Regions from separate parts of the Phytobacter sp. genome, predicted to be linked through region 3. Evidence: predicted binding sites of a transcription regulator. Region 3 holds the regulator's gene; each other region holds the start of a gene.
What was found. Region 3 encodes PurR, which represses purine synthesis genes. Its sites were predicted from a motif close to CANGCAAACGTTTGCNTG; they were not measured.
Positions count from the first base shown of each region.

Region 1 (8,312 bases), 400 kb from region 3:
AACGGCTGAGCAGCAGGAAAAACACCCGCTGCATATCCCGTTCGACATTGAGCTTTACGACAATGAAGGCAAAGTGATTCCGCTGCAAAAAGACGGCCACCAGGTACACCATGTCCTGAACGTTACCCAGCCGGAGCAGACGTTTGTCTTCGACAACGTCTACTTCCAGCCGGTACCGTCGCTGCTGCGCGAATTTTCAGCACCGGTAAAACTGGAATATAAATGGAGCGATCAGCAACTGACGTTCCTGATGCGTCATGCCAGCAATGATTTCTCTCGTTGGGATGCGGCGCAAAGCCTGTTGGCAACCCATATCAAACTTAACGTTGCCCGTCAGCAGCAGGGCCAACCGCTGTCATTACCGTTGCATGTGGCCGATGCCTTCCGCGCCATTCTGCTGGATGAGAAAATCGATCCTGCGCTGGCTGCAGAAATCCTGACCCTGCCGTCGGCGAATGAGATTGCCGAGCTGTTCGATGTCATCGATCCGATTGCCATCTCTGCGGTACGTGAAGCACTGACCCGCACGCTGGCAACTGAACTGGCAGATGAAGTGCTGGCGATTTACAACGCCAATAAGCTTGAGACTTATCGCGTTGAGCATGCGGATATTGGCAAGCGTTCACTGCGTAACACCTGCTTGCGCTACATCGCGTTTGGTGATGCGCAACTGGCCGATAAGTTAGTCAGCCAGCAGTATCACAATGCGGATAACATGACCGATGCGCTCGCGGCACTCTCTGCTGCCGTGGCCGCGCAACTGCCGTGCCGTGATGCATTGATGCAGGAGTATGACGACAAGTGGCATCATGACGGACTGGTGATGGATAAGTGGTTGATTCTGCAAGCGACCAGCCCGGCAGACAATGTGCTGGAAACCGTACGCGATCTGTTGAATCACCGCTCGTTCAGCCTCAGTAATCCGAACCGCATCCGTTCGCTGATCGGCGCGTTTGCTGGCAGCAACCCGGCCGCATTCCATGCGGCAGACGGCAGCGGTTACCAGTTCCTGGTGGAGATGCTCACTGAGTTGAATAGCCGTAACCCGCAGGTGGCATCACGACTCATTGAGCCGCTGATTCGCCTGAAACGCTACGATGCTAAGCGTCAGGTGCTGATGCGTTCGGCACTGGAACAGCTGAAGGGGCTGGAAAACCTCTCCGGTGATCTGTTCGAAAAGGTCAGCAAAGCGCTGGCCTAAGCTCAGGCCGGGTGGGGCAGTGTTGTCCTCCCGGCTTTTTCCCCTCTTTGTTACCCTTCAATCCGTTGTCTCTGCCCCGCGCCCTGAGTGTAGTGGTATGACGGTGCCTGAAAATCACGGCGGTGCAGCGCCTGCCAGAATGTTTCAAGGGACGCGTCCAGACGAGACTGCAAATTAGGCGTGAAGCTCGGTTTATGCTGATAATCAATAATCTGACTGTCATCGGCAAACACACCGTGCAAAATCTCCTGTGCTTTCAGGGCATTGAGCACCGGTTTGAGTGCATAATCGACCGCCAGCATATGGGCGACGGTACCGCCGGTGGCAACAGGCAAGACCACTTTTCCCTCCAGCGCACGCTCGGGAAGCAGATCCAGCAACGTTTTCAACGCGCCTGAAAAAGAGGCCTTGTACACGGGTGTGGCGACAATTAGCCCATCAGCATCGGCCAGTTGCTCAATCAGGGCTTGCAGTGCAGGGCTTTCAAAACGGGCATACAACAGATCTTCCGGGACGAAGTTATGCAGGTGCCAGTGACAGACTTCAACATCCAACGCACTCAGGCGCTCACGGGCATATTCCAGCAATGCGCTGGAACGTGATGGGTAGCGTGGGCTTCCCGCCAAAGTAACCACTCGCATAATTGCTCCTTATAACCGTAGTTAGCATTTTACTATCATCGATAACAATTAAGTGCAGTGTGGCAGAGCTTTTTTATTCCTTTAAATAATTTATTTGGCGTAAATCAGATGAAAAATGCATATAAATGGGTTGATAAGAAAACGATTGCGTTCAATGGACGTTTTTTTGCCCCAGGTCAATTCCATTTCTGCTGGTAATCACAGATAATACGCCCCCGGTTTGCACACCGGGAATCCAGGAGAGTTCATGTACTACCCCTTCGTTCGTAAAGCCCTTTTCCAGCTCGATCCAGAGCGCGCTCATGAATTTACATTCCAGCAGTTACGCCGTGTCTCAGGGACGCCGCTTGAAGCGCTTGTGCGCCAGCGCCTGCCGGAGAAGCCAGTGCAATGCATGGGCCTGACGTTCAAAAACCCGCTGGGTCTGGCGGCTGGACTTGATAAAAACGGTGAATGCATTGACGCCCTGGCCGCGATGGGTTTTGGTGCGATTGAGATTGGCACTGTCACTCCTCGCCCGCAACCGGGTAACGACAAGCCGCGGATCTTCCGCCTGGTGGAAGCGGAAGGTTTGATCAACCGAATGGGCTTTAATAACCACGGTGTTGATAATCTCGTGGAGAATGTGAAAAAAGCCCATTTTGACGGCGTATTAGGCATTAACATTGGCAAAAATAAAGACACGCCCGTTGAGCAAGGTAAAGATGACTATCTGATTTGTATGGAAAAAATCTATGCTTATGCCGGTTATATTGCCATTAATATCTCGTCGCCAAATACACCGGGCCTTCGCTCATTACAATATGGCGAAGCGCTGGATGACCTGTTAAGTGCGATAAAAAATAAACAATCGGCCCTTCAACAGATCCACCATAAATATGTTCCAGTCGCCGTGAAGATCGCGCCGGATCTTTCTGAAGAAGAATTGATCCAGGTGGCCGACAGTTTAGTTCGCCACAATATTGATGGCGTCATTGCGACCAATACGACGCTTGAAAGATCCCTGGTTCAGGGAATGAAACATTGTAATGAAACGGGTGGGTTAAGTGGCCGTCCATTGCAATTAAAGAGTACAGAAATTATTCGTCGTCTCTCTGCGGAATTAAAAGGAAGCCTGCCAATTATTGGCGTCGGTGGGATCGATTCTGTCATTGCCGCACGCGAGAAGCTGGAAGCTGGCGCCTCGCTGGTTCAGATTTATTCTGGCTTTATTTTTAAAGGTCCACCGCTGATTAAAGAAATCGTTACCCACATCTAATCTTTTCTCTCTATTTACCGCACCAGGGCTTTATTTCGAGCCCTGGTTGATTTATATTCCCTCATTGTTGCTAATTTGTACATTTTAGTCTTTTCTTAATTCTGGTAATAAGCGAAACGGCAAATAAGGATTTAAGGGTCAAGGGATGAATATGGGGAGGGGAGAACAGCATGCGAATTAAACCTGATGATAATTGGCGTTGGTTTTTCGATGAAGAGCATGATCGTATGATGCTCGATTTGGCCAATGGCATGATTTTCCGTTCACGTTTTGCTCGCAAAATGCTCACGCCTGATGCTTTTTCCCCCAGTGGCTTCTGTGTTGATGACGCCGCTCTCTATTTCTCCTTCGACGAGAAATGTCGGGATTTGACGCTCAGCAATGAGCAGCGTGCGGAGCTGGTACTCAATGCGCTGGTGGCGATTCGCTTCCTGAAACCGCAAATGCCGAAAAGCTGGCATTTCATGAGTCACAATGCGCCGTGGTCCCCCGCGCCGGGTATGGCTGCCAGCGTTTCCCTGAGTGATACCGGTGAATCGGTGAGTCTGCTGGTGGTGGAATCCGGTGATAATGCAGCCCTTTGTCTGCTGGCACAGCCAGGTGTTGTGATTGCCGGGCGCACCATGCAGTTAGGTGATGCCATCAAGGTGATGAACGACAGGCTGAAACCGCAGCTTAACGCTGACAGTTTCAGTTTCGAACAGGCCGTTTAACTCTCCAGCCGTAATGAGGTTTTGGGAACGCAACTGCAGCTCAGAATGGAACCATCGGCAGAAATGGCCGATTTTTTTAACGGACTGACTTCCCCTTCGAGAAGTGTGATACGGCAGCACCCACAAATTCCTGCCCGGCATGAGTAAGGTACGCGAATGCCCTGGTTTTCCAGTTGTTCGAGTAAGATTTGCTGATTATTCCCGCGAAATTGCTGTCCTTCCCAGACAATATCCACTTCGCCAACCGCTTGTTCTTCCTGCTCGACAGATTCAACAACCTTGCCCGCACCGTAGGGTTTTGCCGGTGCGCGGCTGAGCACGACTACCTCGTCGCCGACACGCACCACCCCGCTGTTACGGGCAATCAGATTCTGGCCGAAATCGACCTCGCCGTTGTCCTGTGCGGTACGAAAGCGGGTTAATGTGGTGAGCGGTTCACCCGCGGGATGTTTTTGTCCGCGTTCCGGACTGACGGTCGTGAAAACACAGCGGCTGCAGGGTTTAACCACGTCGAACATCACGTCGCCAATGCGAATCACTTTCCACGTATCCTCTTCCCAGGCTTGCACACCGGTGACGACCAGGTTAGGGCGAAACTGCTCCATTTTAACGCTGGCGGGGCAACGGTTTTGTAAATCGCGCAGTGATGCTTCGTTGGTTAATAAGAATGGAAAACCGTCAGCGAAGGAGAGGGGGACATCATCAAAGCGTTTCACCCGGCGTGTCAGTTGCGGACCCACCCAGCGCAACTGGACTTCACGCCCGAAAAAGCCACTCAGCCAGAGGTTAATGGTTTCAGGTGCGATCAGAGCGGTGAAATGGTTGCCCCAGACTTCAGTCGGTTCACCCTGCGGGGCAAAGTCAGCGAAACGCACGATAGCACTGGTGCCATCTGGCGCGGTTAAATGGAGGCCGTCAGTCAGTGGTGAGGGAGTAAAGCGAACCATTTGCGGATACTGGCGGGCGGTAATAAAGGTGCCATCCTTTTGCGTGACCATAAATACACGATCAAATGACAAACCGCTGCTGTCTGCCAGGGCGTGTGTCAGGCCAATACCGCGCATGGATTTAACAGGATGGATAAAAAGACGCGAGAGCGTAGCCACGCCATTTCCTCAATGAACGAAAATAAGCCCTCAACTTTATGACATGCACGCCAGATTGGCTATAATGCGCAACAATTTTCTTCAAAGTTAAGTGACCTTATGATTTCTCTGTTTGCCAGTACGGCCCGTGGGCTGGAAGAGCTGTTAAAAACTGAACTGGAAAACCTCGGTGCTTCAGAGTGCCAGGTGGTTCAGGGGGGCGTCCATTTCCACGGCGACACCCGGCTGGTCTATTCAAGCCTGATGTGGAGCCGACTGGCCTCGCGCATTATGATGCCGCTGGGCGAGTGCAAGGTTTACAGCGACCTTGATCTCTACCTCGGCGTGCAGGCGATTAACTGGACGGAGATTTTCAACACCGATGCGACCTTCGCCGTGCACTTTAGCGGGCTGAACGATGAGATCCGTAACAGCCAGTATGGTGCGTTGAAAGTAAAAGATGCGATCGTCGACAGTTTTACGCGTAAAAACTTGCCGCGCCCGAATGTCGATCGTGAACAACCCGATCTACGTATCAACGTCTGGCTGAATAAAGAGACTGCGCACATCTCCCTGGATCTGAGTGGCGAAGGTCTGCACCTGCGCGGCTATCGCGATCGTACCGGTATTGCACCTATCAAAGAGAACCTCGCGGCAGCGATCGTTATGCGTTCCGGCTGGCAGTCAGGTACACCGTTGCTTGATCCGATGTGTGGCTCCGGTACCTTGCTGATCGAAGCCGCCATGTGGGCGACCGACCGTGCGCCAGGCCTGCACCGCGGGCATTGGGGTTTTAGCGGCTGGGCACAGCATGACGAAACGCTGTGGCAGGAAGTGAAAGCCGATGCGCAGACCCGTGCGCGTAAAGGCCTTGCTGACTATCAGTCCCATTTCTATGGCTCAGATAACGATGCGCGCGTGATTGAACGCGCCCAGCGCAACGCCCGTCGTGCGGGTATTGCCGATCTGGTGACTTTTGAAGTGAAAGATGCGGCGAAACTTACTAATCCGCTGCCAAAAGGACCTTATGGCACCATCATCAGCAACCCACCGTACGGTGAGCGTCTGGAGAGCGAACCGGCGTTGATTGCACTGCACAGCTTGCTCGGACGAACGGTGAAATCGCAGTTTGGCGGCTGGAATCTGTCGCTGTTCAGTGCCTCCGTTGATTTGCTCAACTGCCTGCAATTACGTGCTGACCGCCAGTTCAAAGCTAAAAACGGTCCGCTGGATTGCGTGCAGAAAAACTATCACCTGGCGGAAAACACCGGTGAAGTGCGTGCCCCGTCGATGGCGGATGATTACGCTAACCGTCTGCGTAAGAACGTGAAGAAGCTGGAGAAATGGGCGCGTCAGGAAGGCATTGAATGCTATCGCCTGTATGACGCCGATCTGCCGGATTACAATGTGGCGGTTGACCGCTACGGTGAATGGGTCGTTGTCCAGGAATACGCAGCACCTAAAACTATTGATGCGAATAAAGCACGTCAGCGCCTGTTCGATATTATCGCTGCCACTATTGCAGTGCTGGAGATTGCCCCGAACAAACTGGTGCTCAAAACCCGTGAGCGGCAGAAAGGCACCAACCAGTATCAGAAGATGAACGAGAAAGGGGAGTTCCTTGAGGTTGGCGAATATAACGCACGCCTGTGGGTTAACCTGACGGATTATCTTGATACCGGTCTGTTCCTGGACCACCGTATTGCACGCCGTATGCTCGGCCAGATGAGCAAAGGCAAAGACTTCCTGAACCTGTTTGCTTACACCGGTACTGCCAGCGTTCACGCGGGTCTCGGCGGTGCGAAGAGCACCACCACGGTGGATATGTCCCGTACCTATCTGGAGTGGGCGGAACGTAACCTGCGCCTCAATGGTCTGAGCGGCCGCGCACACCGTTTGTTGCAGGCGGACGTACTGGGCTGGTTACGTGATACTGACGAACAGTTCGACCTGATCTTCATCGATCCCCCGACGTTCTCTAACTCGAAACGTATGGAAGAGTCGTTTGATGTTCAGCGCGATCATCTGGCGTTGATGAAAGATCTCAAACGTATGCTGCGTAAAGGCGGCACGATCATGTTCTCCAACAACAAACGCGGTTTCCGCATGGACCTCGACGGACTGGCAGAGCTTGGGTTGAAAGCACAAGAAATCACCCAGAAAACGCAATCGCAAGATTTTGCCCGTAATCGCCAAATCCATAACTGCTGGCTGATTACCTCAGCCTGAAAGGATAAATAGATGTCATTAATCAGTATGCATGGCGCATGGCTGTCATTCAGCGATGCCCCCCTTCTCGACAATGCAGAGTTGCATATCGAAGAAAATGAACGTGTCTGTCTCGTCGGGCGTAACGGTGCCGGCAAATCGACCCTGATGAAGATCCTCAACCGCGAGCAAGGCCTGGATGATGGCCGCATCGTGTATGAACAGGATCTGGTTGTTGCGCGTTTGCAACAGGATCCGCCACGCAACGTCAGCGGCAGCGTCTACGACTTTGTGGCTGAAGGGATTGAAGAGCAGGCAGAATACCTGAAGCGTTACCATGATATCTCTCATCTGGTGATGACCGATCCTAGCGACAAAAATCTCAGTGAAATGGCCCGTCTGCAGGACCTGCTTGATCACCACGGGTTATGGCAGCTTGAGAGCCGTATTAATGAAGTGCTGGCGCAACTGGGGCTGGAAGCGGATATGCCGCTGGCGTCACTCTCCGGCGGCTGGTTGCGTAAAGCGGCGCTGGGCCGTGCTCTGGTTAGCGGCCCGCGTGTGCTGTTGCTTGACGAACCAACGAACCACCTCGATATTGAAACCATTGACTGGCTGGAAGGATTCCTGAAAACCTTCAGCGGTACGATCATTTTCATCTCCCATGACCGTTCCTTTATCCGCAATATGGCGACGCGCATTGTCGATCTCGATCGCGGCAAGCTGGTCACCTATCCGGGAGATTACGATACCTATCTGCTGGAAAAAGAAGAGAACCTGCGTGTCGAAGAGCTGCAAAATGCGGAATTCGATCGCAAGCTGGCGCAGGAAGAGGTCTGGATCCGCCAGGGCATTAAAGCGCGTCGTACACGTAACGAAGGTCGCGTACGTGCCCTGAAAGCGATGCGTAACGAACGTAGCCAGCGCCGCGAGGTGATGGGCAGTGCGAAGATGCAGGTGGAAGAAGCGTCCCGTTCCGGCAAAATCGTCTTCGAAATGGAGAACGTCAATTACCAGGTCGATGGCAAAGTCCTGGTCAAAGACTTCTCTGCTCAGGTACAGCGTGGCGACAAAATTGCCCTGATTGGCCCGAACGGCTGTGGTAAAACCACGTTGCTGAAGCTGATGTTGAGCCAGCTACAGGCTGATAGCGGTCGCGTTCATTGCGGTACTAAGCTGGAAGTGGCCTACTTCGATCAGCATCGC
Region 1 is NZ_JCACPZ010000004.1:432,886-441,197, reverse strand. It holds gene pepN (aminopeptidase N) at 1-1,201, shown strand, start outside; gene ssuE (NADPH-dependent FMN reductase) at 1,252-1,842, opposite strand; gene pyrD (quinone-dependent dihydroorotate dehydrogenase) at 2,090-3,100, shown strand; gene zapC (cell division protein ZapC) at 3,271-3,813, shown strand; gene AC5JPW_RS06155 (YcbX family protein) at 3,810-4,919, opposite strand; gene rlmKL (bifunctional 23S rRNA (guanine(2069)-N(7))-methyltransferase RlmK/23S rRNA (guanine(2445)-N(2))-methyltransferase RlmL) at 5,019-7,127, shown strand; gene AC5JPW_RS06145 (ABC transporter ATP-binding protein) at 7,140-8,312, shown strand, end outside.
Region 1: pyrD (quinone-dependent dihydroorotate dehydrogenase) is a predicted target of PurR. The motif match lies at 1,977-1,994, and genes of this name have one in related genera.

Region 2 (8,312 bases), on a different contig from region 3:
GTCTCGCTATGCCGCCAGCGCCACATTGCTCGAAATGGAGCGCGGTGTCGCTCAGCAGTTGCAGCAGAATCTGGCAACCCTGAAAGCCAGCAACGGTAAAGTGGTCACCGGTAACTCGCTGGCATTTCTTGCCCAGGCGGGAACGCCGCACAATATTGTTTTCGTCGACCCGCCGTTTCGCAAAGGCATGCTCGAAGAGACACTGACGCTTCTGGAAAACAACGGCTGGCTGGCGGATGACGCGCTAATCTATGTGGAAAGCGAAGTGGAGAACGGTCTGCCACCTGTCCCGGCAAGCTGGAGTTTGCACCGGGAGAAGATCGCCGGTCAGGTTGCCTACCGCTTATATCTGCGTGAATCACAAGGAGTGGAAAATGAACATACTGATTAATCTGGGGCGTCTGCTGATGCTCTTTGTCTGGGCTTTTTTGCTGCTTAACCTGTTTTCCCCGTTCCCGAAGCCGCTGAATATTTTCGTTAACGTCGCCCTGTTCTTCACCGTGTTTATGCATGCGCTACAGGCCACGATGATGAAAAAAACGCTGCCAAAAGACGGCCCGCAAATGACACGCCTGGAAGAATTCCGCATCTTCCTGTTTGGCGTTTTTGAGCTGCTGATCTGGCTCAAAAAACTCAAAGCGAAAAAATAAAAGTACTTTTTTAAGATTCCCCTGTCTTCCGTAACATTGTCATTCGCCCCTCGCGACCACTAAACTCAAGGCAAGAGCCGTGGGCATGGTGCTCGCGATACAATAACGGATTCAGGGACTTATTATGCTTTGGTCATTTATTGCTGTCTGTTTCTCCGCCTGGCTGTATGTGGATGCCTCCTACCGTGGCCCCACCTGGCAACGTTGGGTGTTTAAACCCGTCACGCTCCTGCTGCTACTCTTGCTCGCCTGGCAGGCTCCGATGTTCGATGCCATCAGCTACCTCGTGCTGGCCGGACTTTGCGCCTCATTGATTGGTGATGCCCTCACCCTTCTTCCTCGTCAGCAACTGCTGTATGCAATTGGAGCCTTTTTCCTCGCCCACCTGCTGTACACCATCTACTTCGCCAGCCAGATGACACTCTCGTTCTTCTGGCCGCTGCCGGTCGTGCTGCTGGTGATTGGTGCCCTGCTGATTGGCGTTATCTGGACGCGCCTGGAAACGCTGCGAATGCCGGTTTGCACTTTTGTCGCGATGACGCTGGTGATGGTGTGGCTGGCTGGTGAGCTGTGGTTCTTCCGTCCTACCAGCCCAGCGCTCTCTGCGTTTGTTGGTGCCGCTCTGCTGTTAATCAGCAATGTCGTCTGGCTTGGCAGCCACTATCGCCGCCGTTTCCGCGCAGACACTGCCATTTCCGCAGCTTGTTATTTTGCCGGCCACTTTTTGATCGTGCGTTCGTTGTATATTTAAAATGCTTGACTCTGGAGTCGACTCCAGAGTGTATCCTCCGGTTAATGAGAAAATTATCATTCACCGGAGGATGCGATGCCGACCCCCAATAATGCCAAAACGCCTCAGTTTGCCACGATGAAACTGCGCCCGGTCGCCGCACAAACGCCTGCTTGCGAGTGCGGCGATACCTGCGAAACACCCCGCACACCGATTGAAAACAGCGAAGGTGAACGCTATAGCTGGCTCGTCTCAGGAATGGATTGTGGTGCCTGCGCACGCAAGGTCGAGAACGCTGTTCGCCAGATTGACGGAGTAAGCCAGGTTCAGGTGGCTTTCGCGACAGAAAAGCTGACGGTTATCGCCACCAGTGATATTCGCCAGCAGGTTGAAAAGGCCGTCAAACAGGCCGGGTACAGCCTGAAGGGCGAAAATACCCCAGCGGCACCCGCGCCGTCCCGTTTGCAGGAAAACCTGCCGCTGATCCTGCTTATCGTCATGATGGGCATAAGCTGGCTGCTTGAGCAGGTTAACCATCCCTTTGGACAGGCGGCGTTTATTGTCACCACCCTGGTGGGACTCTTCCCGATCGTGCGTCAGTCAGTGCGCTTAATGCGTAGCGGAAGCTGGTTTGCTATCGAAACGCTGATGAGCGTAGCCGCCATCGGCGCACTGTTTATTGGTGCTACTGCCGAAGCGGCGATGGTGCTGCTGCTGTTCCTCGTGGGTGAACGCCTTGAAGGTTGGGCCGCCAGCCGAGCGCGCCGTGGCGTCAGTGCGTTAATGGCTCTCAAGCCTGACACCGCCATCCGTGTAGTAAACGGCGAGCGGGAGAGCGTAACCGCCGGGGCGCTGCGTCCCGGCGATGTGATTGAAGTCCCGGCAGGCGGGCGCTTACCCGCCGATGGGAAGCTGCGTTCTCCCTTTGCCAGCTTTGATGAGAGCGCCTTAACCGGCGAATCCTTGCCCGTTGAACATGCCAGCGGCGACAGCGTTCCAGCAGGAGCCACCAGCGTTGACCGCCTGGTAACGCTCGAAGTCCTCTCCCGACCCGGCGAGAGTGCCATTGATCGTATTTTGAAACTGATAGAAGAGGCCGAAGAGCGCCGCGCGCCCATCGAACGCTTTATTGACCGCTTCAGTCGTATTTACACCCCGGCCATCATGGTCATCGCTTTGCTGGTGGCTGTTGTACCGCCGCTGATGCTGGGAGAGGCCTGGCTGGCGTGGATCTACAAGGGGCTGACGCTGCTGCTGATTGGCTGCCCGTGTGCACTGGTTATCTCGACGCCAGCGGCGATTACCTCGGGGCTTGCGGCCGCGACCCGTTATGGCGCGCTGATTAAAGGCGGTGCGGCGCTGGAGCAACTGGCGTCCGTCCAGCACATTGCCTTTGATAAAACCGGCACCTTAACCGTGGGCAAGCCCAACGTGACGGGCATCTATCCACTTGCTGGTTTCGATGAAAATACACTGCTAACGCTGGCCGCCGCCGTTGAACAAGGCTCAACCCACCCGCTGGCGCAGGCGATTTTACGCGAAGCCGGGGAACGTAAATTAGTGCTGCCTTCGTCAGACGGCCAACGCGCTCTGATGGGTAAAGGTATTGAAGCGCAGATTAACGGGGAAGTTATACGCCTGAGCGCACCCGATAAACTGACAGACAACCGGGTCGATGAAACCCTGCAAGCCGATATCCGTCACCGGGAAAGTCTCGGTGAAACGGTGATTATAGTGCTACGTGACGACGCGGTAATTGGCTCGATTGCGCTGCGCGATACCCTGCGTGAAGACGCACGTGAAGCCCTCGCGGCACTGCGTGAACTTGGAGTGAAAGGGGTCATGCTTACCGGGGACAACCCACGGGCAGCGGCGACCATCGCAGGCGAACTGAACATGGATTTTCGCGCCAGTTTGTTGCCGGAAGATAAGGTGGACGCAGTCATCGCCATGAATAAACAGGCACCGCTGGCGATGGTCGGTGACGGGATTAATGACGCCCCCGCCATGAAGGCCGCGACCATCGGTATCGCGATGGGTAGCGGGACAGACGTGGCTCTGGAAACCGCCGATGCTGCCTTAACCCATAACCGACTCGGTGGTCTGGCGCAGATGATTACGCTTGCCCGCGCCACTCAGGCCAACATTCGCCAGAACATCGCACTCGCACTGGGGCTGAAGGCCATTTTCCTGGTGACGACACTATTAGGGATGACGGGGTTGTGGCTGGCGGTACTGGCCGATACCGGGGCAACGGTGCTGGTGACGGCGAATGCGCTGCGGTTGCTGCGCAAGAAGTGAGGGTTGAGAGTGCGCACGGTGCGGCACCCTCACTGCCCTTTGCGCACCAGATACCGGTACGGCAGCGATTCCGTCTCAAGTGCCACCAGCTCATGCTCCATAAAACGGCAGAAGCCAGGAATATCACGGGTGGTGGCCGGGTCATCGGCAATCACCAGCAGGGTCTCGCCCGGCTGCATGTTGCGAACGGTTTTACGCACCATCATCACCGGCTCCGGGCAACGCAGGCCCAGCGCGTCCAGCGTATGGTCGGCAGAAGTAAAGGGATCGGTCATGTTCATCTCACACGGTAAAAAACGGGCATAGTTTACGCCGCCTTTTGTGCGACGCAAGCAAGGTTAACGGTTGCGTTAAAAATAACCATTGCATCAAATGGCTGTTGCAGTATCATGCGGCGGCTTTGCGCGACACTTACACGCGTAATTGTCGCAGTCAGTTTGATTGAAGCCAGCGCACAGGCACCGCAGCGTACTCTGAGTACGTGGGGATGACGAGCACTGCCTGATATCAAAATGGCAAGTAAAATAGCGTGTTACGTTTTCATTGGGTTCCCTCACCCCAATCCATAAAAAGGTCACAATATGACGCAGTTTTCACACTCTCAGCGCATGAAAGCGCTGTTCTGGCTATCCCTTTTTCACCTGCTGGTGATCACCTCCAGTAACTATCTGGTGCAGTTGCCAGTCAGTATTTTCGGCCTTCACACCACCTGGGGTGCGTTCAGTTTTCCCTTTATCTTCCTCGCAACCGACCTGACCGTGCGTATTTTCGGCGCACCGCTGGCACGTCGGATTATCTTCGCAGTGATGATTCCGGCATTGGTTATCTCCTATGGCGTCTCGTCCCTGTTCTATATGGGAAGCTGGCAGGGATTCGAAGCACTGACCCACTTCAACCTGTTCGTGGCCCGCATCGCCACTGCAAGTTTTATGGCCTACGCGCTGGGGCAGATCCTCGACGTGCATGTCTTTAACCGCCTGCGTCAGAACAAACGCTGGTGGATGGCCCCGGCGGCTTCCACGGTGTTCGGTAACGCCAGCGATACCCTCGCCTTCTTCTTCATCGCCTTCTGGCACAGTCCGGACCCGTTTATGGCCGAACACTGGATGGAAATCGCGCTGGTGGACTACGCCTTCAAGGTCATTATTAGCATCGCTTTCTTCCTGCCGATGTATGGCGTATTGCTGAATATGTTGCTGAAAAGACTCGCAGACAAATCTGAAATCTCTGCGTTACAGACCAGTTAAAGGTACGCGTTGCCAGTTGTGGTAAGATGGACAAATGAGCCGTTATGGCTGTTTATCGAAAGGAAGAAGTCAATGCGCAATCTGGTTAAATATGTCGGTATTGGCCTGCTGGTAGTCGGCCTGGCGGCCTGCGACAACAGCGACAGCAAAAAAACGCCCGCGCAGGGTGCCTCGGCAGAAAGCAACGCCACCGGCCAGCCGGTTTCGCTGCTGGACGGTAAGCTCAGCTTCTCGCTGCCTGCTGACATGACCGATCAAAGCGGCAAGCTGGGTACGCAAGCCAACAATATGCACGTTTACTCTGATGCCACCGGGCAGAAAGCTGTGATCGTCATTGTCGGCGACGACACCCAGGAAGGGCTGGATACGCTGGCAAAACGTCTTGAAGACCAACAGCGCAGCCGCGACCCGCAGTTGCAAGTCGTGACCAACAAATCTATTGAGATGAAAGGCCAGACGCTGCAACAGCTCGACAGCATCATCTCCGCCAAAGGTCAGACAGCCTGGTCTACCGTGGTGCTGGGCAAAGTGGATAACAAACTGCTGACCTTGCAGGTGACGCTGCCGGCAGATAACCAGCAGCAGGCACAGACCGCAGCGGAAAACATTGTTAACACGCTGGTCATCAAGTAATCAGGAAGCGGCCTCCAGTGGAGGCCGTTTTTTTAGCCACCACGTCAACAGTAACGCCCCTGCCACCAGCACCGCCGTCAGCAGATACACCATCGACACGCCCGACCAGGCCATCAACAGCCCCGCCAGCGGCCCGGTAATTCCCAGCGACATATCCATGAAGACCGTATAAGTGCCCAGCGCAGCACCCTGGTTATGCTGCGGCACAGCTTTAACGGCCACCACACCCAACGCAGGGAAGACCAGCGAGAAGCCCGCGCCTGTCAGGAACACCCCGATTTTTGCCATCAACGGCGCATCAGCAATGCCCACCAGAATCAGTCCGACCACTTCCACCGCCAGGCTTATCATCGCCACGTTCAGGCCACCCAGCCGGTTAATGCTGTTCGGGAATACCAGGCGTGAACCAACAAATGCCAGGCTGAACAGGGTCAGCGCGAAGGCCGCACCGTCCCAGCCTTTGGCATCATAAAAGAAGGTGATAAAGGTGGCGATCACGCCAAATCCAGCCGTGCCCAGCGCCAGCCCCATGCCATAAATCCAGACGAACCCAAGTACCGCGCGGAACGGCAGCGGCTTACCTTTGCTGGCTTTCACCGCCGCTCGCGGCAGCGCGCAGGCAATGGCCACAAACACCACCGCCATGATGAACCAGCCCAAACCGCTCAGTCCGGCGTAGTTGTAGCAAATCACGCCAAGCGGCGCACCGAGCGCCATAGCGCCATAGGTAGCGATACCATTCCAGGAAATAACACGGGCGATATGCAGTGAACCGACCACCCCCACACCCCAGAGCATAGATCCGGTACCGGCGAAGCTTTGTCCTACACCCAGAATCACACGCCCAACGCAAAGCAAAGCAAGACTTACCAGCGGCGAAGCGCTTTGCATATCCGCCAACCAGTAGCAAAGCCCACAAATGAAGGCCCCACAAAGGCCAAACACCACCACTTTTTTCGGCCCGAGCGTATCGGCATAGCGTCCGGCATGCGGGCGACTGATGAGGGTAGCAAAATATTGCAGGCTGATAACCAGACCCGCCCAGAAGGCGCTATAGCCCAGCGTGTCATGCACGTAGCCGGGCAAGACCGCCAGCGGCAAACCAATCGTGAGGTAACTTGCGAAGTTAAAGATAACGACGGAGAGAATCCGCAGATTAAGGCGTAATCCGCTTAGTGCCGGTTCAGCGGCTTGTTCGGGCATGTGGGGTCACCAGATATTTACAACGATGTTTCACTATTACCACGTCATGGCCTGGAAATCAGCAAGCAGATTAAGATTATCTGCCTCAGGCGAAGCGCCTGGCAGTAGCTACACTTAGCGGGCGGTATATAAAAAGGAATTATCCATGACACAGCCCCAACCCGATCGTGCGGGTTTACACATTCTTCTCAAACTGGCCTCACTGGTCATTATTCTGGCCGGTATTCATGCCGCCGCCGACATCATCGTTCAACTGCTACTGGCGCTGTTTTTCGCCATTGTTTTAAACCCATTAGTCACCTGGTTTATTCGCCGGGGAGTCAAACGCCCCTTCGCTATCGCCATTGTGGTGATGGTGATGCTGATTTTCCTGACCGCGCTGGTCGGGGTTCTCGCCGCCTCCACCAGTGAATTTATGGATCAGTTGCCCAAATACAATCGAGAGTTCACGCGTAAATTCCTTCAGCTACAGGATGCCCTGCCGTTCCTGCATCTGCACATTTCGCCGGAACGCATGCTGCAACGTATGGATTCTGACAAGCTGATGACCTTTGCCACCGCGCTGATGACACAGCTCTCCAACGCCATGGCGAGCATCGTACTGCTGATGATGACCATGGTCTTTATGCTGTTTGAAGTTCGCCATGTGCCTTACAAACTGCGTTTTGCCCTGAGCAATCCACAAATTCACATTGCGGGTCTGCACCGGGCGCTGAAAGGCGTTTCCCACTACCTGGCGCTGAAAACCTTGTTGAGTTTGTGGACCGGGGTGATTGTCTGGGCCGGGCTGGCGATTATGGACATCCAGTTCGCGTTGATGTGGGGGGTACTGGCGTTCCTGCTTAACTATGTGCCCAATATCGGCTCGGTCATCTCCGCCATTCCACCGATGATCCAGGCACTGCTGTTTAACGGCGTCTACGAATGCGCACTGGTGGGAGGGCTGTTCCTGGTCGTGCACATGGTGATAGGTAATATTCTGGAGCCGCGCATGATGGGCCACCGACTGGGCATGTCGACCCTGGTGGTGTTCCTCTCATTGCTGGTCTGGGGCTGGCTGCTTGGTCCGGTAGGCATGCTGCTTTCAGTGCCGCTTACCAGCGTGTGTAAAATCTGGATGGAAACCACCAAAGGTGGCAGCAAACTGGCGATCCTGCTGGGCCCTGGCAGACCGAAAAGCCGCCTGCCAGGGTAGTTACACTTAACGCAAATTATGCGGAAAATCCGCCGGAAGCTCACTGGCGGCGCAGGCGATAACACTGTCATTGTCTGCGCCACAGTCACGCACATAGGTGATGGTGGCGAACTCATCAATCACTTCAGTCGGATAAGCCGGGCCAGCCGCACGGTAGGATTCCATTAGCGGAATATGATCGTTCTGGAAGCAGACCGTTTTTTCCGGGTTGTTGATTACCCAGCGCGGGAAGAAGATCGTCCCGTGGAACAGGCGATCGCCCAGGTTCACAATCAGACTCACGTCAGTCCCGGTCGGTTCCGTCCAGGAGATTTTGTAGATGCTCTCCCCCACTCGCACGATAAACGCCTGCT
Region 2 is NZ_JCACPZ010000001.1:428,898-437,209, reverse strand. It holds gene rsmD (16S rRNA (guanine(966)-N(2))-methyltransferase) at 1-391, shown strand, start outside; gene AC5JPW_RS02025 (DUF1145 family protein) at 381-650, shown strand; gene AC5JPW_RS02020 (lysoplasmalogenase) at 775-1,401, shown strand; gene zntA (Zn(II)/Cd(II)/Pb(II) translocating P-type ATPase ZntA) at 1,477-3,681, shown strand; gene tusA (sulfurtransferase TusA) at 3,711-3,956, opposite strand; gene AC5JPW_RS02005 (7-cyano-7-deazaguanine/7-aminomethyl-7-deazaguanine transporter) at 4,263-4,928, shown strand; gene AC5JPW_RS02000 (DcrB family lipoprotein) at 5,001-5,561, shown strand; gene AC5JPW_RS01995 (MFS transporter) at 5,562-6,764, opposite strand; gene AC5JPW_RS01990 (AI-2E family transporter) at 6,910-7,959, shown strand; gene AC5JPW_RS01985 (phenolic acid decarboxylase) at 7,966-8,312, opposite strand, start outside.
Region 2: tusA (sulfurtransferase TusA) is a predicted target of PurR. The motif match lies at 4,016-4,033, and genes of this name have one in related genera.

Region 3 (8,312 bases):
CTGTTTTGCGAAATCGTTAATCGCTGGAAGCGTCTTGGCGGCTGGCCATTATCAACAGGCAGTGATCAGGCATAAAAAAAGCGACCCTTAGGTCGCTTTTTTTAGCGCTAAAGTATTACTCAGCACCCGGCTCTTCAGATTTGAATTTCGCCGCCGTTTCTTTGATCAACTGCTGCAGCTCACCGCGCTGATACATCTCGATGATGATGTCACAACCGCCGACCAATTCACCGTCAACCCACAGCTGCGGGAAGGTCGGCCAGTTTGCATATTTTGGCAGCTCAGCACGAATATCCGGATTCTGCAGGATATCAACGTACGCGAAGCGCTCGCCGCAAGCAGAGAGGGCCTGAACGGCTTGTGCGGAAAAACCGCAGCTTGGCAGTTTAGGAGAACCTTTCATGTACAGCAGGATCGGGTTCTCAGCGATTTGGGTCTGGATTTTTTCTAAGGTAGTGCTCATTGTCTTGCTTCCTTCAACTTCTTTCGGCAGATAGCTGTCATTGTAACGGTTCAGGCAAGCAACAGAAAATAACATTTTGTTCACCACTCATTATTTTATCTTCTGTCGCGTAAAGATTCATTGAAAATATCATTTATCACACTTGCGTAAACGCGTGATAGTTCAACAATTGAGCTTCTTCCACACACAACTGGTGATTTTTTTTGCGCTTGCTAACGAAACAGAGTCTAGATGCAAAAAGCCTATTAACTTTTCTGCTTTTTATGGATTAGAATCGACGCGGTTCTAAATCATACGCAAGCATTATTGAATGCCTGCACTTATCAGGGGATTGCTCAGTGGCGCGAATTAATACAGCTTCAATCACGCTCTGTGCTTTGTTGTTCACTACGCTGACATTTACGCCTTTAGCAAATGCTTCCGAGCAGACGCGAGGGGCTGCTGTACACAAGTCGCATGTGGTGAAAGCATCCGAACGTAAGAAAACCAGCCCGACAGAAAAAACATCAAAGAAAAGCAGTGGCACCGCCTCAAAGGCACCGGCAAAAGCCGAAAATAAAAAAGCAGCGGCAAGCAAGAAAACATCGACCGCCAGCAAAAAAACCTCCAGCACTAAAGTCAGCAAGAATACCTCCCGCCATAGTAAATCCAGCAAGTCTCCCGCCCCGGTTGTTGCTATGACGGAAAAATGCACAAAGCGTAAAGGACATAAACCGCAGTGTGTAAAAGTTAAAGGAAGCAAACCTGTTGCGATTTCTGAAGCACATAAAGTTCGCATCCAAAAGATTCAGAAAACCGCAATGTCAAAACTGATGAATCAGATTGGTAAACCTTATCACTGGGGTGGTACTTCTCCGATGACCGGCTTTGATTGCAGCGGACTGGTGTATTACGCGTATAAAGACCTCGTTAAATTCCGTATTCCCCGCACTGCGAATGAGATGTATCACCTTCGTGATGCTTCTCCTGTCAACGTAGCGGAACTGGAAAGCGGCGATCTTGTGTTTTTCCGTACTCAAGGACGCGGTACGGCTGACCATGTGGGTGTTTATGTCGGCAACGGCAAATTCATCCAGTCTCCACGTAGCGGTCAGGATATTCAGATTACGTCTTTAAGCGAAGACTACTGGCAGCGCCATTACGTTGGCGCGCGTCGTGTTGTTACGCCTAAAACCATCCGATAACCCCCCTGCCTGCCGCCATCGCGGCAGGTAACTCTCCCTTTTGCCTCCTGTTTCGATTTGCTACCCTATCCTTACATTCAATATGGTTATTGGGTGCATAAAATAATAAGGAGTGAAGCAATGTCGTTCGAACTACCTGCATTACCGTATGCAAAAGACGCTCTGGCACCGCATATTTCTGCTGAAACGCTGGAGTACCACCACGGGAAGCATCATCAGACCTACGTCACAAACCTGAATAATTTGGTAAAAGGGACCGCACTGGAAGGGGAGACGCTGGAAGCGCTCATTCTGAATACAGAAGGTGGTATTTTTAACAATGCAGCTCAAGTCTGGAATCACACGTTTTACTGGCATTGTCTGGCACCCAACGCAGGCGGGGAGCCTTCAGGCAAGGTGGCAACAGCTATAGCACAAGCGTTCGGAAGCTTTGCGGATTTCAAAGCACAGTTTACTGATGCAGCAGTGAAAAACTTTGGTTCAGGCTGGACCTGGCTGGTCAAAAACGCAGAAGGCAAACTGGCAATTGTTTCAACATCCAATGCTGGTACGCCGCTGACGACAGGCGCCACTCCGCTCTTAACTGTTGATGTCTGGGAACACGCTTATTACATCGACTATCGTAATGCTCGTCCGAATTATCTGGAGCATTTCTGGGCATTGGTGAACTGGGAATTTGTTGCGAAGAATCTCGTGGCATAAGGTGCAGGAGGGGAAACCCTCCTGCTTTTTTATTATTCCGCTGTCGCGCAGGCTGTCCGGGCAACGCCACGACCAGACAGCAATACCAACATCAGTGCCAGTGCGGCAATCACCGCTCCCGTAAACGGGACGAAGACATAACCCAGTCCACCCGAGATCACCGCTCCGCCCGCAGCTGCCCCCAGAGCATTCCCCAAATTAAACGCCCCGATATTGACGGAAGAAGAAAGTCCTGGCGCTTCGTGTGCAACACGCATTACTCGCATTTGCAGTGGTGGAACGATCGCGAAGGTCGCGGCTCCCCAGACCACCATGCTGATTGCTGCGCCAAATTCACTGCGTGCAAGCCAGGGAATTGCAACCATAATTGCGATAAGCAACAGCAGGAAGCCTTTGAGGGTGCCGGTCACTGAGCGGTCAGCCAACTTCCCACCGAGATAATTGCCCAGCGAGAAGCCCACGCCAATCAGCACCAGCATCGCGGTGATAAATGCAGGTCCAGCATCCGCAATACTGTGCAGCACCGGTGAGATATAGGTGTAGAGCGTAAACATCGCACCAGCGCCCAGCACGGTCGTGAGCAGAGCCGAAACAACCTGTGGACGCATCAGTACCGTAAGCTCTTTGCGTACATCGGGACGCTCCCCTGCACTGCCTTTTGGCAATGAAAGATAGAGACTTACCATAGCGATGATGCCGAGACCTGCGGTGGCCAGGAAGGACATACGCCAGCCGATGGTTTCACCCAACCAGGTCGCGGCCGGCACCCCACCGATATTCGCAATGGTTAACCCCATGAACATCGTTGCGACCGCACTGGCCTGTTTCTCTTTCGCCACTACACTTGCAGCGACCACCGAGCCTAAACCAAAGAAGGCTCCATGGTTAAGGCTGGTGATGATGCGCGACAGCATCAGGGTAGTGTAATCAGGCGAAATGGCCGACAACACGTTTCCAAGTGTGAAGATTGCCATCAGAAAGATCAGTGCATTGCGACGTGCGCGGTGAGAAAGCATTAACGTCATTAACGGCGCCCCTACCATAACGCCAATCGCGTAGGCGCTTATCAGCATTCCCGCCGCCGGAATCGATACATCGACACCGCGAGCAATAACGGGCAGTAACCCCATCGGCGAGAATTCGGTGGTACCAATGCCGAAAGCGCCAATCGCCAGGGCAAGCAGTGGATAATTAATTTTCATGATTTATTGACTCCGGAAATGCCGTGTCGCCGGGCGACACCGTCACAGAAGCCAAAAGTATGACATCAATCACAAAAAACAGAAGTGAGCGATTTGCGAAAAGATTATTGCGAAAAACGGGAGAATGGGAGGGAACGTCGAGGGAGAATACTCTCCCTCGTGGTAAATCAATGCAGAACCGCAGTCAGTGCACCCGCAACAATGAGGGCAAGCACAATCACGGTGGTCACTAAAGAAAACTTCAGGTCGGTACTCATCAATTTTTCTCCTTTCTTATTTCCCCACAAAAAGTGAGATAGCGCATTTTTGCATAAATAAACGTAAAAATCTTGCAGGAATTAGATTGATATACGTTTTAGCTCTTCCCCTTTTGGCCAAGATAAGACAAAATTCGACGCTAAATTTATTAGCGTACCGGCCATCGACTCCCCTCCTGACGTCCAGTGTCTTTTTCCCGGCGTAATACAGTGCATCGCGCGGTGAAAGGGTGAAGGCAGGCAAACGTTTACCTTTTGTATTTTCAGGAGCTTATGATATGGCATGGAGTGACATCTGATGGCAACGATCAAAGACGTAGCGAAGCGAGCAAACGTTTCCACCACAACCGTATCACATGTAATTAACAAGACGCGTTTCGTCGCTGAAGAGACGCGTAATGCTGTGTGGGCGGCAATCAAAGAGTTGCACTATTCGCCGAGCGCCGTTGCCCGTAGTCTGAAGGTTAATCACACCAAATCTATTGGCTTACTGGCTACCAGCAGCGAAGCCGCTTATTTTGCAGAAATCATTGAAGCCGTTGAAAAAAACTGTTTCCAGAAGGGCTACACCCTGATTTTGGGTAATGCCTGGAACAATTTCGAAAAACAGGGCGCTTACCTGTCAATGATGGCGCAAAAACGCGTCGATGGCCTGTTGGTAATGTGTTCGGAATACCCAGAATCTCTGCTGAACATGCTGGAAGAGTACCGCCACATTCCTATGGTAGTAATGGACTGGGGCGAAGCAAAAGCCGATTTTACTGACACGGTTATCGATAATGCCTTTGAAGGTGGCTATATGGCTGGGCGGTATCTGGTTGAACGTGGTCATCGTGACATCGGTGTGATCCCTGGTGCACTTGAGCGCAACACCGGTGCCGGACGTCTTGCTGGCTTTATGAAAGCAATGGAAGAAGCGCACATCAGCGTGCCAGAAAACTGGATTGTACAGGGTGATTTTGAGCCGGAGTCTGGCTATCGCGCAATGCAGCAGATCCTCGCCCAGTCTCCGCGTCCAACGGCTATTTTCTGCGGCGGCGATATTATGGCTATGGGCGCACTCTGTGCTGCAGACGAAATGGGGCTGCGCGTTCCGCAGGACATTTCCCTGATTGGTTACGATAACGTGCGCAACTCCCGTTTCTTTACTCCGGCTCTGACGACCATTCATCAGCCGAAAGATTCTCTGGGTGAAACCGCATTCAACATGTTGCTGGATCGTATCGTCAACAAGCGTGAAGTATCACAATCGATTGAGGTTCATCCGCGTTTGATTGAACGCCGTTCGGTAGCCGACGGTCCATTCCGCGACTACCGTCGTTAATTCCTGCAGTGGGAGCGGGTCAATCCTGTTCCCACAGCCATTCACGGTTCAACGTTTCACTGTCTCCTAAATAACTCAACAACCAGTTTAATGCTGGTGAAGCCTCATTCTGTTGCCACGTCAGGCAGCATGCGGCATCGGGAAACGGGTTTTCCAGCGCCAACGCCACCCACTCTCCCTTGTCCAGCCAGGGGCGCGCAAAGTGCGCAGGTACCATTCCCACGCATAATCCCGCAGAGAGGCAGGCAGCAGAAGATTCCCAGTCGGGTGCCACCACTCGTTTCTGGTTATCCAGCAACCAGGTAATACGCTTTGGCAGTGAACGGGACGTATCTTCCCGGACAAGAGAAGGCCAGTTGCGCAACGTTTCATCGCTAAGAGGGCCCGCCATTTTGGCAAGCGGATGATGGCACGCGACGACGCATTTCCAGCTCAGCATGCCCATATCCCGAAATGCATACCGCCCCCCCACGGGGATTGCTTGCGTGGCCCCTATTGCCAGTTCAACGCGCCCATCCGCCAGTGCATCCCAGACGCCATTAAACACCTCCTGGAAGACAATCAATTCAACATCACTGAAGTGGCGATAAAAATCGACAATCATCTGCCGGGTTCGCTCCGGCTTAACGATATTGTCCACGGCGATAGCTAGCTGACCACGCCAGCCATTGGCAATTTGTTGGCACTGTTGACGGGTGATCTGCATTTTTTTGATAACAGAACGCCCTTCTTTCAAAAAAAGCGCCCCAGCGGGTGTCAGTTCAACGTCACGATGACGGCGTTGAAAGAGCTCGACTGCCAACCACTCCTCCAGTTGCCGCACGGTATAACTGACAGCAGAAGGCACCCGGTGCAGCTCCTGAGCTGCACCACTAAAACTGCCATTACGCGCCACCGCATCTACCACTTCAAGAGAATATTCTGACCACATGTTGTGCCTGCAAAAATTTTGAAACCAGTGCGCAAATATTAGCGTTTCACAACGAGAGTTTCACTCCCTAGACTCTGTTTCCCTGTTCACCTGCACAATAAAGAGATATTGCCATGCAACCAGGAAAAGGATTTTTAGTCTGGCTGGCGGGGTTAAGCGTTCTGGGCTTCCTTGCAACAGACATGTACCTGCCTGCTTTTGCCGACATTCAGCAAGATTTAAACACATCCCCTGCCGTGGTCAGCGCCACGCTTAGCCTGTTCCTTGCCGGTTTTGCCGTAGCACAACTGGTCTGGGGACCGTTATCTGACCGCTATGGCCGCAAACCGATTCTGCTGAGCGGCCTGCTGATTTTCGCTTTGGGTTGCCTGGGGATGATCTGGGTACAGGATGCACGCTGGCTTCTCGTGCTGCGTTTTACACAGGCCGTAGGGGTTTGTGCCGCCGCCGTCACCTGGCAGGCGCTGGTGACCGATCACTACCCGGCGCAACGAACCAATCGTATTTTCGCCACCATTATGCCATTGGTCGGTTTATCTCCTGCCCTTGCGCCACTGTTGGGAAGCTGGATCCTTGCCCATTTTTCCTGGCAGGCCATTTTCGCCACGCTTTTTGCCATTACCGTCGTACTGATGCTGCCTGCACTGCGTCTGCGTTCAGTACCGCCTAAAGCAACCCCTGATGCTGAACCCGTGACCTTTGCTACACTACTGCGTGATAAAGCCTACCGCGGGAACGTGCTGATTTATGCTGCCTGCTCCGCCAGCTTCTTCGCCTGGCTGACCGGCTCGCCGTTTATTTTGCATGAAATGGGTTACGGCCCGGCCATTATTGGTTTGAGTTATGTTCCGCAGACTATTGCCTTCCTGGTCGGGGGTTACAGCTGCCGTTGGGCATTACAAAAATGGTCCGGCGCACGTTTATTGCCGTGGCTGTTAGTGGCCTTCGCAACCAGCGTGATCGCAACATGGGCCGTTGGCCTGGTGCCGGGTGCTTCGCTTACCGCACTGCTGATCCCTTTCTGTCTGATGGCCGTTGCCAACGGCGCGATTTACCCTATTGTCGTGGCAGAAGCCTTACGCCCCTTCCCTCATGCAACAGGCCGCGCAGCTGCACTGCAAAACACGCTTCAGTTAGGGCTGTGCTTTATCGCAAGCCTGATAGTTTCTGCCCTTATCATCTTCCCGCTTCTCGCGACCACCAGTGTTATGTTGTCGACTGTTTTGTTGTCCGGCCTCGGCTTTATGATGCAACGCCGTGAAAGCGATGGGCGTCACAACGCAGACTCTCTTGAGTCGTCAACACACGCATAATTGCACTCGCAACTATGTGACAACAATGTGATTAGCTTGCTAAGCGCTTTTGGTTGAATCAGCCGATTTTGAGGCCTATACTCAATTTCGGCTGTTCTAAAATAAAATGATGCAAGCGTTGACGGGAGCCGGATCGCTCTCGTTTCACCATGGAAGGCCTTTCTGGCAAGGGCTATCTCCCTTCCTCTGTTCTACGTCGGATATCAGCCTCACGGGTCTACCGTGATATTTCTCACACCCTAAAAGCGGCAGCGCTTTTTGACGGTTTCGATCACTTGCAGGTGATGGAGAAGTTATGAGTTCATCGTGTATAGAAGAAGTTAGCGTACGAGATGATAACTGGTTCCGTATAGCAAGCGAGCTATTGAGTCGCGCCGGTATTCAGGTTAACGGTTCTGCGGCATCGGATATCCAGGTTAAACATCCGGAGTTTTTTAAACGAGTGCTTCAAGAGGGTTCGCTTGGGCTTGGGGAAAGCTACATGGACGGCTGGTGGGAATGCGACCGGCTGGACACTTTTTTTAGTAAGGTTTTGCGTGCCGGGCTGGAAAATCAGCTTCCACATCACCTGAAAGATACGCTGCGTATCGCCGGGGCAAGATTATTTAATCTGCAAACCAGGAAACGTGCATGGATCGTTGGTAAAGAGCATTACGATCTGGGTAACGACCTTTTTACCCGCATGCTGGATCCGCAGATGCAATACTCTTGCGCCTACTGGAAGGATGCTTCGGAACTGAATGAAGCTCAAATCGCCAAACTGACGCTCATCTGTGAAAAGCTGCAACTTACCCCCGGCATGCGCGTGCTGGATATTGGTTGCGGTTGGGGTGGACTGGCGCAGTTTATGGCGCAGCACTATGGGGTGAGCGTGGTGGGCGTGACAATTTCAGCAGAACAACAAAAAATGGCACAGGAACGTTGTTCTGGTCTGGA
Region 3 is NZ_JCACPZ010000004.1:35,207-43,518, forward strand. It holds gene rnt (ribonuclease T) at 1-75, shown strand, start outside; gene grxD (monothiol glutaredoxin 4) at 116-463, opposite strand; gene AC5JPW_RS03965 (C40 family peptidase) at 802-1,647, shown strand; gene sodB (superoxide dismutase [Fe]) at 1,768-2,349, shown strand; gene AC5JPW_RS03975 (MFS transporter) at 2,382-3,551, opposite strand; gene cydH (cytochrome bd-I oxidase subunit CydH) at 3,719-3,808, opposite strand; gene purR (HTH-type transcriptional repressor PurR) at 4,107-5,132, shown strand; gene punR (DNA-binding transcriptional activator PunR) at 5,152-6,063, opposite strand; gene punC (purine nucleoside transporter PunC) at 6,177-7,376, shown strand; gene cfa (cyclopropane fatty acyl phospholipid synthase) at 7,672-8,312, shown strand, end outside.